3 regions of the Paracoccus sanguinis genome follow, and region 1 is predicted to be linked to each of the others. Evidence: riboswitches for the same ligand, from Rfam matches in the RefSeq annotation. Region 1 holds a riboswitch; each other region holds the start of a gene.
What was found. A riboswitch is a leader RNA that binds a small molecule or an ion and turns the genes downstream of it on or off. The one in region 1 is predicted to bind cobalamin.
Positions count from the first base shown of each region.

Region 2: another riboswitch for cobalamin. It lies ahead of HGN31_RS15850 (energy-coupling factor ABC transporter permease); the one in region 1 lies ahead of HGN31_RS10775 (TonB-dependent receptor plug domain-containing protein).
Region 3: another riboswitch for cobalamin. It lies ahead of HGN31_RS15790 (DUF1636 family protein); the one in region 1 lies ahead of HGN31_RS10775 (TonB-dependent receptor plug domain-containing protein).

Region 1 is NZ_CP051542.1:2,258,052-2,263,671, forward strand. Features, by position in the region: gene HGN31_RS10770 (ABC transporter substrate-binding protein) at 1-172, opposite strand, end outside; gene HGN31_RS10775 (TonB-dependent receptor plug domain-containing protein) at 268-2,187, opposite strand; cobalamin riboswitch at 2,316-2,515, opposite strand; gene HGN31_RS10780 (acyl-CoA synthetase) at 2,696-4,576, opposite strand; gene HGN31_RS10785 (CAP domain-containing protein) at 4,789-5,370, shown strand.
Region 2 is NZ_CP051543.1:93,444-99,063, forward strand. Features, by position in the region: gene HGN31_RS15835 (cobalamin biosynthesis protein) at 1-174, shown strand, start outside; gene cobM (precorrin-4 C(11)-methyltransferase) at 171-944, shown strand; gene HGN31_RS15845 (cobyrinic acid a,c-diamide synthase CobB) at 941-2,272, shown strand; cobalamin riboswitch at 2,349-2,565, shown strand; gene HGN31_RS15850 (energy-coupling factor ABC transporter permease) at 2,599-3,267, shown strand; gene cobF (precorrin-6A synthase (deacetylating)) at 3,331-4,089, shown strand; gene HGN31_RS15860 (propanediol utilization protein) at 4,191-4,982, shown strand; gene cbiB (adenosylcobinamide-phosphate synthase CbiB) at 4,979-5,620, shown strand, end outside.
Region 3 is NZ_CP051543.1:81,603-87,222, reverse strand. Features, by position in the region: gene cobN (cobaltochelatase subunit CobN) at 1-2,381, opposite strand, end outside; gene cobW (cobalamin biosynthesis protein CobW) at 2,388-3,422, opposite strand; gene HGN31_RS15790 (DUF1636 family protein) at 3,426-3,782, opposite strand; cobalamin riboswitch at 3,875-4,111, opposite strand; gene cobO (cob(I)yrinic acid a,c-diamide adenosyltransferase) at 4,154-4,795, shown strand; gene HGN31_RS15780 (cobyric acid synthase) at 4,800-5,620, shown strand, end outside.

The sequences.
Region 1 (5,620 bases):
AGACGAGCTGCCCCGGCGCGGCCAGCAGCATGGCGAGCTGGTCGGTGCAGAGGTTCATCGACACCACCCGCGCGGGCGGGGTGGCGGGGGGCGGGAGGGCCGCCGGGGCCGCCCCGGCCAGCGCCGGGACGAGCAGCGCGGCGAGCAACGCGAGAGGCCGCGGTGCCCGCAGGGGACGCCGGGCCAGCCGCGGACGGCCCGCGGGCACCCGGCGCCTCGCCGCGCGCGGCGCGGCAAGGTCGGGTGCGGGCGCGGGCCGGGGGTCGGTCAAAACCGCTGCTCGATGCCGATCCAGGCGGCGCGGCCGGGGGCGGTGTAGCCCCACGCCTCCTGATACTCGGCGTCGAAGAGGTTGTTGATCCGCCCGGTCAGCCGCGCGCTGTCGGTCAGGTCAAAGCTCGCCGCCATGTTCACCACGGTGAAATCGGGCATCCGCGCGTTGGCGTAGGTGCCCCAGTACTGTTCGCTCGTCATGTCGGCGACGTGGCGCAGGTCCGCCGACACCCAGCCGCGCCCGCCGAAGGTCTTGAGCGTCGCGGTCAGCCCCAGCTCATGCCGGGGGCGACGGGTGGCGGGGCTGTCGTCGGGGTTGCGGGCGTCGAGATAGGTATAGGCGCCGCGCAGCGACAGCGCGTCCGTGACCTCGTACTGGGCGGCGACCTCGACCCCCTCGCGGCGGCTGGTGCCGTCGATGTTGAAGTAGTTCGAGCCGTCGGGCAGCGGCACGCGAGAATAGTCGATGGCGTTCTCAAGCCGGTCGCGGAACCAGGTCACGTCGATCAGGCCGCGCCCGTCGGGCAGGCGGTATTCCAGCCCGAGGTCCACGCTCCGGTTCGTCTCGGGCACGAGATCGGGGTTGCCGACCGTGCCGTAGCCGCCGAGCAGCTGGTAATACTGCGGGTTGACCACCCCGGTCCCGGCCGAGGCGTGCAGCCGGTAGGGCGTGCCCGCGATCTGCCACGACAGGCCGGCCGCCCAGGTCGTCTGGTCGGCCACGGTCGAGTTGTCGTCGCGGCGCAGGCCGAGCTGCACATCCAGCCCGTTGTCGAAGGCGCCGCGATACTCGAGCGCCACCGAATCGGTGTCGAGGTTCCAGTCGGACCCGCCCGAGGCGCGGTCCTTGATGTGGTCATAGGCCAGCGCCACCGTCTGGCGCGCGTCCGCCACCGCGGCGTCGAGACCGTAGGTCGCGCGGTATTTCAGCGCCTCGCGCCGCCCTTCGCTGTCCACCGGGAAATCGTCGTGGCTGTCGACCTCGGTGCGCGTCTCCTGCCACGAGAGCCGGTGGGTCAGCCGCCCGTCGAGCGTCGCAAGCTCACCCCAGACGGTGTTGATCCGCTCGCGCCGGTCGGCCCAGTAGTCGGCGTCGCGCAGGTAGTCCCTGGCCGAGGTCGCGGCAAAGTTGGTGGCGTCGTACCAATAGCGCTCCTCGGCGTGGCGGGTGGCGAACCCCAGCTTCAGGTCGTCGGTCGCCTGCCAGTCGCCCGAGAATGCCAGCGTCGCCCGGCGCAGCCCGTCGCGGTCGCCGGGATCGCCCTTCGAGACGTCGGAGCTGCGGTCCTCGCGGTAGCCGGCGTCCACCTGCATCCGCAGCCGGTCGGTGACGGTGGCGTAGCTCAGCGCGCCGGCGGCGCCGTTGCCGCCCTCGATCATCGCCCGCCCGCCGGTGCGGTCGGCCTTGCGGGTGATGATGTTGACCACGCCCGAGGCGGCGGCCGAGCCGTAATAGACCGACTGCGGGCCGCGCAGCACCTCGATGCGCTCGACATCGGTAAGGTCGAGGCCGCTGAACGTATAGGGCTGGTCGCCGCCCGCGGCGTTCACGCCGTCGATCAGCACCAGCGTGTGGTTCGGATTGCCGCCGCGGATGCGGATGCTGCCGGCCGAGACGCCGGTCGCGGTGATCGAGACGCCGGGCAGGCCGCGCAGCGCGTCCTGCACCGTGGCGGTACCGCGCTGCTCAAGCTCTTCGGCGGTGATGACGGTGGCGGCGCGGCCGTAGGCGTCGGCCTCGACCGGCGAGAAGCCGCCCGAGATCACCACCGGGTCGAGGGTGACGGCGGTGACCCCGGCGGGGGTGGGCTCGCTAGCGACCTGGGCGTGCCCTGCGGCGGGCAGCGCGAGCGCTACGATCAGCGGCAGCGCAGTGGCGGCGAGCAGGCAGGGGGCAGAAGGGACGTGAGGCATCTGGCTGTTCCCGTGGACGGGGCGGGCGGTCGGCCCGCGGTTGGTGGTGGTCCGGGAATCGGTGCGACCCCGCAGACAGCAAAGATCACCGCTGCGGCAGGCCGCTTTGCCCGCACGCCCCGCGCCGGCAAAAGGGTGGTGACCGAGCAGGTCTCCTGGCTTGCGGAACATCGCGGCGGCCGGCCTTCCCGGGGGTGCGGTCCCCAGTGGCGTGTCGGCGCCGCCATCCGCGCACAGTTGCGGGGGCAGCCACGGCTGCGGGCAGGTGCCCGTCCCCCGTGTTCCCTTTCAATCCGGCGAGGCCGGAACTCGGTCGCGGCCTGCTATCGCGCCGGGGCCGGTGGCGTCAATGCAGAGCACCGCCCCGGCGGCGAATGACGCGGCGGGCGGTGCGAGGGGGACACGGGGGGTGGTGAGCCGGAGGCGGTGCGAGGCCGCCGAGGTCACCTGAGCGCGCGGCGAGCGGCCGGCAGGGCAGGCGGGCGGCTCAGGCGCCGCCCCCCAAGGCTCAAGCCCATTCCCAGGCGACGGTGAACTCGCCCAGCTTCTTGCGGATCGCTGCCTCGTCGGCGCCGGGGGCGCGGGCGATGCGGGCGGTCAGGCCGCGCTTGCGGTCGTCCACGACCTCGGCGACCGAGCCGCCCAGATCGGCGAGCGTCGCGTCCAGCACCCGGGCGATGGCGCGGCGGCGCAGCTCGGGCTTGAAGACCTTGCCGACCGCGGTCAGCGGCAGCTCGGGCACGATGTCGATGTGCTTGGGCACCGCCGCGCGCTCGTGGATATGGGCGCGGGCGTGGGCGGCCAGATCCTCTTCGGTGGCGGTCGCGCCCTCGCGCAGCAGGACATAGACGCAGGGCAGCTCGCCCGCGAAGCTGTCGGGCTGGCCGATGGCGGCGGCGCCCACCACGTCGGGGTGCGACATCAGCCCGTCCTCGATCTCGGCCGGGTCGATGTTGTGCCCGCCGCGGATGATCAGGTCCTTGGCGCGGCCGGTGATCCACAGATAGCCGTCCGAATCGAGCCGCCCGAGGTCGCCCGTCCGCAGGAACCGCCCCTCGGCGAAGAGGTCGCGGTTCTTGTCGGTCTCGGTGTAGGTCGAGCCCTCGATGACGCCGGGGTTGGCCACGCAGATCTCGCCGATCTCGTCGGTGCCGCAGTCCTCATAGCCCGCCTGCGTGCTGCGCAGGATGCGGACATGGGTGTAGGGCAGGGGGATCCCGACCGAGCCGACCTTCTTCAGCCCGTCGACCGGGTTGCAGGACACGAGGCAGGTCGCCTCGGTCAGCCCGTAGCCCTCGGCGATCTCGACCCCGGTCGCGGCCTTGAAGCGGTTGTAAAGCTCGACCGGCAGCGCCGCCGAGCCGGAGATGGCGGTCCTGAGCGACGAGACGTCCGCGTCCACCTTGCGCTGCATCAGCGCCGCGATGGCGGTCGGCACGGTGATGAGGAAGGTCGCGTGCCAGCGCTCGATCAGCTTCCAGAAATTGTCGAAGACGCCGTCGCCGCGATAGCCCGCGGGGGTCGGCATCACCATGTGCGCGCCCGAATGGATGCAGGACATGAGGATCGGATAGGCCGCGAAGACGTGGAACATCGGCAGCGGGCACATCAGCACGTCGGTTTCGTCGAACAGCAGCTCGCCGCCGAGGAAGCCGTTGTAGATCATCCCCGAATAGCGGTGCTGCGCGACCTTCGGCATCCCCGTGGTGCCGCCGGTGTGGAAATAGGCGGCGACGCGGTCCTTGGCCGGATCCTCGAAGGTCAGGCGGTCGTGCGGCTGGGCCGAGACCGCGGCCTCGAAGTCCATCACGCGGGCCTTGTGGGTCGCCTTGACCCGCGGACGGATCAGCGGGACGAGCAGTTTCTTGACCCCGGTGAGATAGCGGGCGAGGTCGATCTCAAGCACCGTCTCGACGTTCGGGGCGAGCGCCAGCGCCGCCGCGGCCTTCTGCGCCACGTCGGTCTTGGGCATGGCCTTAAGGGTGACGAGCACCTTGGCGTTCGTCTCGCGCAGGATGCCGGCGATGTGCTCGGGCTCGAGCAGGGGGTTGATCGGGTTGACCACCCCCGCGGTGGCCCCGGCGATCAGGACGATGGGGGTCTCGAGGCTGTTCGGCAGCAGATAGGCGACCGTGTCGGTCGGCCCGACGCCGAGCTTGCGGAAGAGGTTGGCGGTCTCGGTGACGCGCTCGTGCACCTCGGTCCAGTTGAGCGTGCGCGCGGCGGCCCGGGGGTCGGAGAGAAGCTGGAAGGACAGCGCCGGACGGGTGGGAAAGCGGTCCCGCGTCGCGGTCAGGAACCGGTACATCGTCTTCGGCAGGTCGCGGTCGGCATAGGCCGATTCGGCTTCGATGCGGTCCCGATCGGCCATGGTTGCAAAGCGCGACATCCGGCTCCTCCCTCCTCACTATCCCCCAACATCCGCGCAGCATGAGACAAATTGCGGCAGCGGGGCAAGTTCTTGTCTCTTTCGTACGCCCGGAACGCGGCGTCAGGCGGCAACCGTTCAAATCCCGCGCAATCAGCGGTTGCATCGGTGCAGGTGCGTGCCGTGAATTCGCGCCGAAGCCCGCGGGTCGGGCAGGGCAGAGCAAGGCGCAGATGATGACAGACGGGACGGGGTCGGGAACGGGTTTTGCGGGCGCACGGTCGGGGCTGATGGGCGCGCTCGCGGCGTTGGCGCTGCTCGGCGTCTCGGCTGCGCCGGCGGCGGCGCAGGGGGTGAAGGTCAGGCTGGACCTCACGACGGTGCAGGCCACCCGCCCGGGTGCCGCGCGCTGCGCCACCACGACCCCGAGCGACAATGCCATCGCCGCAAAGGCGACCTCCGCCCAGCGGAAGGGTTACGGGCTCGCGCCGGTCAAGGCCGACGCGCGGCTGGCGGCGGCGGCGGCGGCGCACGCCTGCGACATGGCGCGGCGCGGGCTGATGGCGCATCAGGGCAGCACCACCCGCGGCCCGTCGCAGCGGGTCAAGGCGCTGGGCTACCGCCCGCAGATCACCGCCGAGAACATCGCCGCGGGCCCCTTCGCCGGAAACCAGGTGCTCTCGATCTGGGCGCAGTCCCCGGGCCACCGGGCCAACATCCTGCTGCCGCAGGTGCGCGAGATGGGCATCGGCCACGCCGTCGCCGCGGACGGCAAGACGGTCTTCTGGGCCGCAGTCTACGCCGCCCCGCGGTAGTCCGTTCTCTCCTGGTCGAAATATCCTCGGGGGGAATCGCCCGGAGGGCGATGGGGGGCAGACAGCCCCCCTTTTCGCATCGCATTCGCCGCACCGGCAGTCGTGTGCAGGCCCGTCCAGAAGGGACGCGTGATGCGATGGAATCTCAGAGGAGTGGTGCCGCAGAATGGCATTGAATGCCGCTATATATAGCTATCACACCCTATCACCCGCGTGACAACCAGCAGTAAACTCTAGCGCTTTCGATTTC
Region 2 (5,620 bases), on a different replicon from region 1:
CCGACCCCGACCCGCTCACCCCGGATCGAGGCGCTGCACGGCACCGGATCGGTGGCCGAGGCGGCGGCACTTTCCGCGGCAGGACCGGGGGGGCGGATCACCGTGGCGCGGATCATCGCGCCGGGCGGCATGGCGACCTGCGCCATCGCCGAAACCAGGGGACAGGACGCATGACGGTTCATTTCATCGGCGCGGGGCCGGGGGCCCCCGACCTCATCACCCTGCGCGGCCGCGACCTGATCGCCGCCTGCCCGGTCTGCCTCTACGCCGGGTCGCTGGTCCCGCCGGCGCTGCTCGCCCACTGCCCGCCGGGCGCGCGGATCGTGAACACCGCGCCGCTGTCGCTCGACGAGATCATGGCCGAGATCGCCGCCGCCCACGCGGCCGGGCTGGACGTGGCGCGGCTGCACTCGGGCGACCTGTCGATCTGGTCGGCGATGGGCGAGCAACTCCGCCGGCTGCGGGCGCTCGGCATCCCCTTCGACGTGACGCCGGGGGTGCCGTCGTTCGCCGCCGCCGCCGCGGTGCTCGAGGCCGAGCTGACCCTGCCGGGCGTCGCGCAATCGGTGGTGCTGACCCGCACCTCGGGCCGCGCCTCGGCCATGCCCGCGGCCGAAACGCTCGAGAACTTCGCCCGCACCGGGGCGACGCTGGCCATCCACCTGTCGGTGCAGGTGTTGGACGAGGTCGTGGCCCGGCTGACGCCCTTCTACGGCGCCGACTGCCCGGTGGCGGTGGTGTTCCGCGCGAGCTGGCCCGACCAGCAGGTAATGCGCGCGACGCTCGGCACGCTCGATCCGGCCATCGGGCGGGGCGAACGCACCGCGCTGATCCTCGTCGGCCCCGCGCTCGGGGCCGAGGGGTTCGACGAGAGCCGCCTTTACGCCGGAGACTACGACCGCCGCTATCGCCCGGTCGGCCCCGCGCCGCGGTTCCCCGAATGACTCCGCCCGGGCTGCTGGTCGCGGCCGCCGGATCGGGCAGCGGCAAGACCACGGTGACGCTGGGGCTGATCGCGGCGCTGCGGGCCGAGGGCGTGGCGGTGCAGCCCTTCAAGTGCGGGCCGGATTACATCGACCCGGCCTTTCACGCGGCCGCGGCGGGGCGGGTGTCGCTCAACCTCGACAGCTGGGCGATGGGGCCGGGGCGGATCGGCGCGTTGGTCGGGGCGGCGCGCGGGGCCGATCTGGTGATCGCCGAGGGGGCGATGGGGCTTTTCGACGGCGTGGCCCGGCCGGGCGCGGCGGGGACCGGGGCCAGCGCCGACATCGCCGCGCTGACCGGCTGGCCGGTGGTGGCGGTGATCGACTGCGCGGGGCAGGCGCAGACGGCGGCGGCGGTGGGGCTGGGGCTCGCCCGCTTCCGCGCCGACGTGACGCTGGCGGGGGTGATCCTGAACCGCGTCGCCTCGGCCCGGCACGAGGCGCTGGTGCGGGCGGGCTTCGCCAGCGCCGGCATCCCGGTGCTGGGCGCCCTGCCGCGCCGCCCCGACGTGACGCTGCCCGCGCGGCACCTGGGGCTGGTGCAGGCCGAGGAGCTGCCGCGCCTCGACGCAACGCTGGCGGCGCTCGGCGCCTTCGTCGCGGCGCATTGCGACCTCGCCGCGCTGCGGGCGCTGGCCCGCGCGGGGGCGCCGACCTCGGGCGGCCCGCCCGTGCCCCCGCCGGGTGAGCGGATCGCGCTGGCGCGGGATGCGGCGTTCTCGTTCATCTATCCGCATCTGCTCGCCGACTGGCGGGCCGCGGGGGCGACGATCCTGCCGTTCTCGCCCCTGCAGGACGAGAGCCCCGACCCCAGCGCGACCGTCTGCTGGCTGCCCGGCGGCTACCCCGAGCTGCACGCGGGCGCCCTCGCCGCCGCCGAGGGGTTCCGCGCCGGGCTCGCCGCCTTCGCCCGGACCCGGCCGGTGCATGGTGAGTGCGGCGGCTACATGGCGCTGGGGGCGGGGCTCGTGGCCGCGGACGGGACGCGGCACCAGATGGCCGGGCTGCTGGGGCTCGAGACCAGCTTCGCCGCCCGGCGGATGCACCTCGGCTACCGGCTGGCGCGGCCCCTGCACCCGCTGCCGGGCCTCGGCCGCGCGCGCGCCCTGCGCGGGCACGAGTTCCACTATGCCACGATCCTGTCGCAGCCCGACCCGCCGCTGGCGTCGGTCGAGGATGCGACCGGCGCCGCGGTGGGCGAGACGGGCTCATGCCGGGGGACCGGGAACGCGAGGGTCAGCGGCAGCTTCTTCCACCTGATCGACCTCGGCGCGGGCCCGGCCGGCTGAGCGGCACCCCTCGCGGGAACGGCCCGATGTCGCGGCGGGCCGGGCGATTTCCGCTTGCCTGCCCGCGCCGATCGGCCGATGAGTGGCCCCACAAGGTGCCCCGCGGCCGAACGCGCCAAGGGGCTGAAACGGGAATGGGGAAGGGCAGACCAAGTTGCGGTGCCCCGACCCCAGCCGCCCCCGCGACTGTCAGCGGTGAGCGTCCTTTCAACAGCCACTGGCCCCCGGGCCGGGAAGGCGAAGGGACGCATCGACCCGCCAGCCAGGAGACCGGCCTTGTGCGACGACAACCCAACCTCCGTCGGGTGTGACGGAAAGGAGCACATATGCATATCGAACCGGGCCTGGTCGATCCCAGCAAGATCGCCCTGAGCTATGCCACCGCCGCCGCTGCCGGCGCCACCGGCCTCTACTTCGCCGGGCAGGCGCTGACCGAGCGCGGCCTGCCGTCGCTGGTCCTGCGCAGCCTGACCGCGACCGTTCTGACCTTCGTCTTCTTCGAGGTGCTGCCGCACGTCCCCGTCGGCGTCTCCGAGGTGCATCTCATCCTCGGCTCGACGCTGTTCCTGCTGCTCGGGGCCGGGCCCTCGGCCATCGGGCTGGCGCTGGGGCTGCTGATCCAGGGGCTGTTCTTCGCCCCCTCGGACCTGCCGCAATACGGCATGAACCTGACCACGCTGCTGGTGCCCCTCTTCGCGCTGCACGAGGTCGCGCGCCGCGTGATCGCTCCGGGCACGCCCTACGTGGACCTGCGCTATGCCCAGGTCATGCAGATGTCGCTGATCTATCAGGGCGGCATCGTGGCCTGGGTCGCGTTCTGGGCGCTCTACGGGCAGGGGTTCGGCGCCACCGCCGCCATCGCCTCGTTCGGGCTCGCCTACATGAGCGTCGTGCTGCTTGAGCCGCTGGTCGATCTGGCCGTCCTCGCCGCCGCCAAGGCGCTGCGCGGCCGGCTGCCCGAGGCGCTCGTCGCACGCCGCCTCTACGCCGCCTGACCCTGACCGCATCGCCGGGCGCGCCCCTTCGCGGCGGCGCCCGGTCCCTGACGGGGACCCCGCATGATCCAGCTTTCGCTCATCGGGATCGGCACGGGCAATCCCGACCACGTCACGCGCGAGGCGCAAGCGGCGATGGACGCGGCCGACCTGATCCTCATCCCGCTGAAGGGCGAGGACAAGGCCGACCTCGCCGGACTGCGGCTGCGGATCTGCCGGACCTGCGTCACCAACCCCACCACCCGGATCGAAACGTTCGACCTGCCGGTCCGCGATCCGGCCAACCCCGATTATCTCGCCCGGGTGAGCGACTGGCACGACGCCATCGCCGCCCGGTGGGAGGACGCGATCCGCGCCCATCTGACCCGCGGCGGCGGCCCCCGGGTGGCGCTGCTCGTGTGGGGCGACCCGTCGCTCTACGACAGCAGCCTGCGCATCGCCGCGCGGGTCGGGCAGAGGCTGCCGCTGGCGCTGACCGTCATCCCCGGCATCACCGCCATCCAGATGCTGTGCGCGGCCCATGCCATTCCGCTGAACGACCTCGGCGCGCCCGTCACCATCACCACCGGCCGGGCGCTGCGCCGGGACGGCTGGCCCGCGGGGGCCTCGACCGTCGTGGTCATGCTCGACGCGGGCGGGGCGTTCGCGGCGCTCGATCCGGCGGGGGTGACGATCTGGTGGGGGGCCTATGTCGGCATGGCCGAACAGATCCTGCGCGCCGGCCCGCTGGCCGAGGTGCAGGACGAGATATTGGCCACCCGCGCCGCCGCTCGCGCCGCGCAGGGGTGGATCATGGACATCTATCTGCTGCGCCGGGGCTGAGGATGGGCGGAATCGAGGGGGTGAGGGTGTGTGACACGGTGACGTTTGCCGCGCCGTCGCGGCCGCCCGCATCTCCCCCGGCGCGGCCCTGCGGCTGAGCCATGGTCTTCGTCGCGGGACATCTCGGTGAGTGGCTTCAGGGCCTTTGCGGGCCCGAGGGGCGGGTCGCGCTGGTGACGCTCGCCTGTCCGATGGCCGGCGTGCACGCCACGTGGCGCCCGGCCCGCGATCTGCGGATCGAGCAGAACGCCCCCCTGCTGGACGCGCCGCGGTGCCGCGCGTTCCTTGCGGCGCTCGGGCGGCCGACTAGGGGTGAGGTGCGGCTGCGCGCCGACCTGCCCCCCGGCGGCGGGGCGGGAATGTCCACCGCCGCGCTCGTGGCGCTGGCCCGCGCCAGCGGGGCGGCCGAGGATGGCGTTGCCGCCGCCTGCCTGACGATCGAGGGCGCCACCGATCCGCTGATGCTGCCCGCGCCCGACGCCGTGCTGTGGGCCCCGCGCGCGGCGCGGGTGCTGACGCCGCTCAGCCCCCCGCCCGCGGCCGAGATCGTCGGCGGGTTCTGGGGACCCCCCTGCCCCACCGATCCGGCGGACACGGCGTTTCCACGCATCGACGACCTGGTGGCCGAGTGGCGGCGCGGCCCCGACCTGCGCGCCGCGGCGCAGCTCGCCGCGCTCTCGGCCGCGCGCACCACCGCGCTGCGCGGCCCGCAGGACGACCCGACCCCCGCGCTGGCCCGCGCCCTGGGCGCGCTCGGCCATGCCCGCGCCCACACGGGATCGGCCCGGGCGCTGATCTTCGCCCCCGGCACCGCCCCGCCCGCGGCCGAGGCGCGGCTGCGCGCGGCGGGCTACGGCGGCGTCCTGCGCTTCCGCACCGGGGGGCGGGGATGAGCCTCGCCGCCGCCATGGCCCTCGCCCTCGCCCTCGATGCCGTCATGGGCTGGCCGGATCGGCTTTATGCCCGGATCGGGCACCCGGTCACCTGGATCGGTCGTCTCATTTCAGCGCTGGAGGCGCGCCTCAACCGCGGCGGCATGTGGCGGCGGCGCGTGGCCGGCGCGGCCTGCGTCGCGGTGGTGCTGGCCGTCGCGGTGGCGCCGGCGGTGCTGGCCCAACGCCTGCTGCCCCAAGGGCTGGCCGGCGTGGTGGTCGCCGCGATCCTCGCCTGGCCGCTGGTCGCGGTGCGGTCGCTCTACGATCACGTCGGCGCGGTCGCGCGCCCGCTGGCCGCGCGCGACCTCGAGGCCGCGCGGCGGGCGGTCGCGCTGATCGTCGGCCGCGATCCCGCCCGGCTCGACGCCGCCGGCGTGGCCCGCGCGGGAATCGAGAGCCTGGCCGAGAACGCCTCGGACGGGGTGGTGGCGCCGCTCATCTGGGGGGCGGTGCTCGGGCTGCCGGGGCTTGCGGCCTACAAGGCGGCCAACACGCTCGATTCGATGATCGGGCATCGCAGCGCCCGCTACGAGGATTTCGGCAAGGCCGCGGCGCGGCTGGACGACCTGATGAACCTGGTCCCGGCGCGGCTGACG
Region 3 (5,620 bases), on a different replicon from region 1:
ACCTCGACGCCCGAGACGCGCGCCGAGCCCGCATCCCAGACCGGGGCGAGCCCGGCGAGGTGCAGCGCCATGGCGAACTCTTCACCCGCGGTGCGCATGGTGGCGCTGCCCCACAGATCGACGACCAGCCCCTGCGGCCAGTCGCCGTGGTCCTGCAAATGGCGGCGCAGCAGCTCTTCGGCCAGCCGGACGCCCTGCGCGTGGGCGGCTCGGCTCGGCACCGCGCGGGGATCGACGGCAAAGAGGTTGCGCCCGGTCGGCAGCACGTCCGACCGCCCCCGCGCGGGCGAGCCCGACGGCCCCGGCGCCACCCGCAGGCCGGCGAGCGCGCGGCGCAGCCCATCGCGCTCGGCCGCGCCGCAGGGGCCGCGGCCCAGCACGTGCAGCCCGTCGCCGTAGCTGCTTTCCTTGATGTCGCAGACGAAGCGGTCGATCCGGGTCATCGCCTCGGCGGCCGAGGCGCCGGCCGGGATGCCGAGGTCGGCCTCGACGCCCGAGGCCTGCGCCTCGGCCCGGATGTCGCCGATCAGCCGGTCGCGGCGGGCGGGGTCGAGCCCGTCGGCGGTGGAATATTCGTCGAGCAGCCGTTCCAGCCGCGCCATCCCCGCAGGCAGCGCGGCGGCGCGCAGGGGCGGGGGCAGGTGGCCGAGCGTCAGCGCCCCGATCCGGCGCTTGGCCTGCGCGGCCTCGCCGGGGTCGTTGACGATGAAGGGATAGATCACCGGCAGGTCGCCCGCGAGCGCCTCGGGCCAGCAGGCCGCCGACAGCGCCACCGACTTGCCCGGCAGCCATTCGAGCGTCCCGTGCGCGCCCATGTGCAGCATCGCGTGCAGCCCCTGCGCCCGCAGCCACAGGTAGAAGGCGACGTAGCCGTGGCGGGGGACGCGGGACAGGTCGTGATAGTCGTCGTCGCGGCGCGCGACCTCGCCCCGTTCCGGTTGCAGCGCGACCAGCGCCGCCCCGCAGCGGGTGGCCGCGAAGCGGAAGGCGCCGTCGCGGCAGGCGGGATCGTCGGCCGGATCGCCCCACGCGGCGTCGAGGTCGGCCCGCAGCGCCGCGGGCAGGGCGCCGAGCGCGGCGCGATAGTCGGCGAGCGGCCAGGCGAGCGTCTCGGTCCGCAGCGCGGGGGCGAGGGGGCGGGGGGCCACGGCGTAGCCCGCGGCCGCGAGATCAGCCAGCAGCGCCTCGGTCGAGGCGAGCGCGTCGAGGCCCACCGCATGGGCCATCTGGTGCGCGCGCCCCGGATAGGTCGAGAGCACCACGGCCAGCCGCCGGTCGGCGGGGGCGGCCGCGGCCAGCCGCAGCCAGCCCGCGATGCGGGCCACCGCCGCGGCCACGCGCTCGGGCTCGGCGCGGTGGGCGAAGCGGGCGAATTGCAGGGCGGGGTCGCGCCGGCCGGCGCTCTTGAACGAGACGACGCCCGCGAACAGGCGCCCGTCCACCTCGGGCAGGACGACGTGCATGGCGAGGTCGGCGGGTGACAATCCGCGCTCGGACCCGGCCCAGTCGCGGCGCCGCGCGGTCGAGAGCGCGACCTGGAACACCGGGCAGTCGGCGGGGTCGAAGGGCGCCTCGCCCGCGTCCGAGCGGGCGGAAAAGGCGGTGGCGTTGACGATGGCGGGCGGGTTGGCCGCGGCCAGTATCGGGCGCAGCCACGCGGCGAAGCCCGGCGCCTTGAGCGAGGCGGCGAAGACGCCGATCGCCGCCAGCCCCGAAGCGCGCAGGGCGCGGATCAGCGCATCGACCGGGACGGTGTCGGCGGCGGTGAGGTAGCTGCGGTAGAAGCAGACGAGCACCACCCGGCCCGGCGGCAGCTCGCCCACCACGCCCAGATCGGGGTCGTAAAGCCCCATCTCGGGCACCAGCCGCTCGCCCTCGACCGGCGCGGCGTCGAGCCCCGCCGCCCGCGCCAGTTCCGCCAGCGCCGCCTGCGCGGCCACCGCGCCGCCTGCATCACACAGCCTGGCCAGCCGCCGCAGCACCGGGCCGGGCAGGGTCGAGGCCGCCTCGAGCGCCGGGTCGGGCCGCCCGTCGGCGGGCAGCACGGCGAGCGCGATCCCCCGCCGCCGCGCGAGGTCCTGGATCGAGGCGATGCCGTAGGGCCAGTAGGCCGTGCCGCCGATCAGCCGGATCAGGATGGCCTTCGCCCCGGCCAGCGTGCGCTCGACATAGGTATCGACCGACAGCGGGTGGCGCAGGGCCACGATGTTCTGCACCCGCAGCGCGGGCAGGGTGCCGCCCGCCCGCCGCCATCCCGCCGCGAACGCGCCGAGGTCGCTGTCCGAGAACGACAGCACCACGAGGTCGGCCGGGTCCTGCGCCGGATCGAAGGGCGCCTCGGCCTCGTCCAGCCCCCGGCTGTCGCGGAAGACGACGTGCATCCGTGGCTAGCCCACAAGCACCGCGCGGATCGCCGCCGGGTCGATGTGGTCATGCTCGGCGATCACCACCAGCCGCCCCTGCCGGGGTGCCGCGCCCCACGGGCGGTCGAACTGGTGGCGCACCCGCTCGCCCACCGCCTGCACGAGCAGCCGCATGGGCTTGCCCGCGACGGCGACGTGGCCCTTGACGCGCAGCACCTGCTGCTCGCGCGCCAGACGCTCGATGCGGGCGGCGAGAAGGGCGGGGTCGGCGATCTCGGGCAGGTCGATCACCACGCTGTCGAAGTCGTCGTGCTCGTGGTCGTCGGCGCCGTCGTGGTGGCTGGGCCGGGCGGCGAGGTCATCCTCGGCCGCGGCATCCAGCCCCAGGACGACGCGCGGGTCCACCGCCCCCTCGACCACCGGGAGGATCGGCAGGCGGCGCGGGTTCTCGGCCTCGATCGCCGCGCGCGCGGCCTCGACCCCCGCAGGGCCGGCCAGGTCGGCCTTGGTCAGCAGGATCAGGTCGGCGCAGGCGATCTGGTCCTCGAACACCTCGGCCAGCGGGGTGTCGTGGTCGAGGCTGTCGTCGGCCGCCCGCTGCGCCGCCACCGCCGCGAGGTTGGGGGCAAAGCGCCCCGCCGCCACCGCCTCGGCATCGGCGAGCGCGATCACCCCGTCCACGGTGATCCGCGACCGGATCGCCGGCCAGTCGAACGCCTTGAGCAGCGGCTTCGGCAGCGCGAGGCCCGAGGTCTCGATCAGGATGTGGTCGGGGCGCTGCGGCATCGCCATCAGCGCCTCGATCGTCGGGATGAAGTCGTCGGCGACCGTGCAGCAGATGCAGCCGTTGGCCAGCTCGACGATGTTCTCGGCCGGGCAGTTGGCGTCGGCGCAGGATTTCAGGATCTCGCCATCGACGCCCACGGTGCCGAACTCGTTGACGAGGATCGCGAGGCGCCGGCCCTGCGGGTTCTGCATCAGGTGGCGGATGAGCGTGGTCTTGCCCGCCCCGAGGAAGCCGGTGATGACGGTGACGGGGATCTTGGTCAGGTCGGACATGGGTCAGCTTTCGATCGGGGGGATGCGGGCAAGGCTCTGCTTGCGGAAGATCACCGGCCGGTCGCGCCACGGCACGAGACCGTCGGGCGTCGCGGCGAAGAGCCCGGCGCCGCGCAGGATCTCGGGTGCGTCGTCGGGGGTCATGCGGCCGTAGACATAGGACCAGCCGCCGGGCTTCGTCAGCGCGACGGAACAGCCGTGATCGCAGGCGGACAGGCACTCGACGGCGCGCAGGGTCACCCCCGCGGGCGCGGGGGACCGGGCGAGGCGGTCGTGCAGGCGCTGGCCGGCGCAGGCCTCGCCCTCGGTCACGGGCTGCCCGGCGCGGCAGGTGGTGCAGACGTGCAGAACCGTGGTCATGGCCTTCTCCCGCAAAAACGAACGGGGTCAGCCTGCAGCATGGGCGCGCGCGTCGGCCCGGATGCCGAAGGTCACGGAACACCCCGTCCGCGCATTCAGTTCAGGCGCTGGCAGGTCTCCCGGCTTGCGGATATCGGGGCAGGCGCGAGGGCCTGACCCGGCGCTCTGCCCGTCTTCCCGAACCTTGCGGCCAGTGACATGCGGCAGACCTTTCCGGTCACGGTCGCGGGGGCGGCTGCGCTTGGGGCGGTGCGGCAGGCGTGCCGCGAACCCTGTCGCATTCCCTTTTCACCTGCCCTAAGACAGGCACCTGCGCCTGCGCACCTAGTCTGCGACCCGGGCCTTGCTGTCAAGAACGAAGGAGGCGCCCGATGCCCGACACCGCCGACACGACCACGCTCGATGCGCCCGACGACCTCGCCCGCCACGCCGGCAAGATGGCGAAGAAGAAGGCCGCCCGCGACCGGATCATGGCCGGGAAGTCGGGCGACAAGGGCCTGCTGATCGTCCACACCGGGTCGGGCAAGGGCAAGTCCTCGGCCGGGTTCGGGATGATCCTGCGCTGCATCGCCCACGGGATGCCCTGCGCCGTGGTGCAGTTCATCAAGGGCGCCTGGGACACGGGCGAGCGGCGGCTGATCGAGGGGCAGTTCGGCCATCTGTGCGCGTTTCACGCCATGGGCGAGGGCTTCACCTGGGAAACGCAGGACAAGGCCCGCGACATCGCCGCCGCCCGCGCCGCGTGGGAGAAAGCGAAAGAGCTGATCCGCAACCCCGCGATCCGCTTCGTCCTGCTGGACGAGATCAACATCGCGCTGCGCTACGACTACCTCGATCTGGACGAGGTGCTGGCCTTCCTGCGCGACGAGCGCCCGCCCCTGACCCACGTCTGCCTGACCGGGCGCAACGCCAGCCCGGCGCTGATCGAGGCGGCCGATCTGGTCACCGAGATGACGCTGGTCAAGCACCCCTTCCGGTCGGGGATCAAGGGCCAGCCCGGCGTCGAGTTCTGACCCCATGCCCGCGCTCATGGTGCAGGGCTGCGGGTCGAACGTCGGCAAGTCGATGCTGGTCGCGGGCCTCTGCCGGGCGGCGCGGCGGCGCGGGCTGACCGTCGCCCCGTTCAAGCCGCAGAACATGTCGAACAACGCCGCCGTGACGGCGGACGGGGGCGAGATCGGGCGCGCGCAGGCCCTGCAGGCGATGGCCTGCGGGCTGGACCCGGTGACCGACATGAACCCGGTGCTGCTGAAGCCCGAGACCGACACCGGCGCGCAGGTCGTCGTGCAGGGGAGGCGCCTGACCACCACCCGCGCCCGCGACTATGCGGCGCTGAAGCCGCGGCTGATGGGCGCGGTGCTGGAGAGTTTCCACCGCCTCGCGGCCGCCCATGACCTCGTGATCGTCGAGGGCGCCGGCAGCCCGGCCGAGGTCAACCTGCGCGCGAACGACATCGCCAACATGGGCTTTGCCCGCGCCGCGGACGTGCCCGTGGTGCTGGTCGGCGACATCGACCGCGGCGGGGTGATCGCGCAGATCGTGGGCACGCAGGCGGTGATCGACCCCGCCGATGCCGCGCTGATCGCGGGGTTTCTGGTCAACAAGTTCCGCGGCGACCCGCGGCTCTTCGACGACGGCTACCGCTTCGTGGCCGAGCGGACCGGCTGGCGCGGCTTCGGCGTCGTGCCGTGGTTTTCGGGCGCGCATCTGCTGCCGGCCGAGGATGCGCTGGACCTCGGCAGCGGGCGGCGCCGGGACGGGGTGACGATCGCCGCGCTGTGCCTGTCGCGGATCGCCAACTTCGACGACCTCGACCCGCTCGGGGCCGAGCCGGGGGT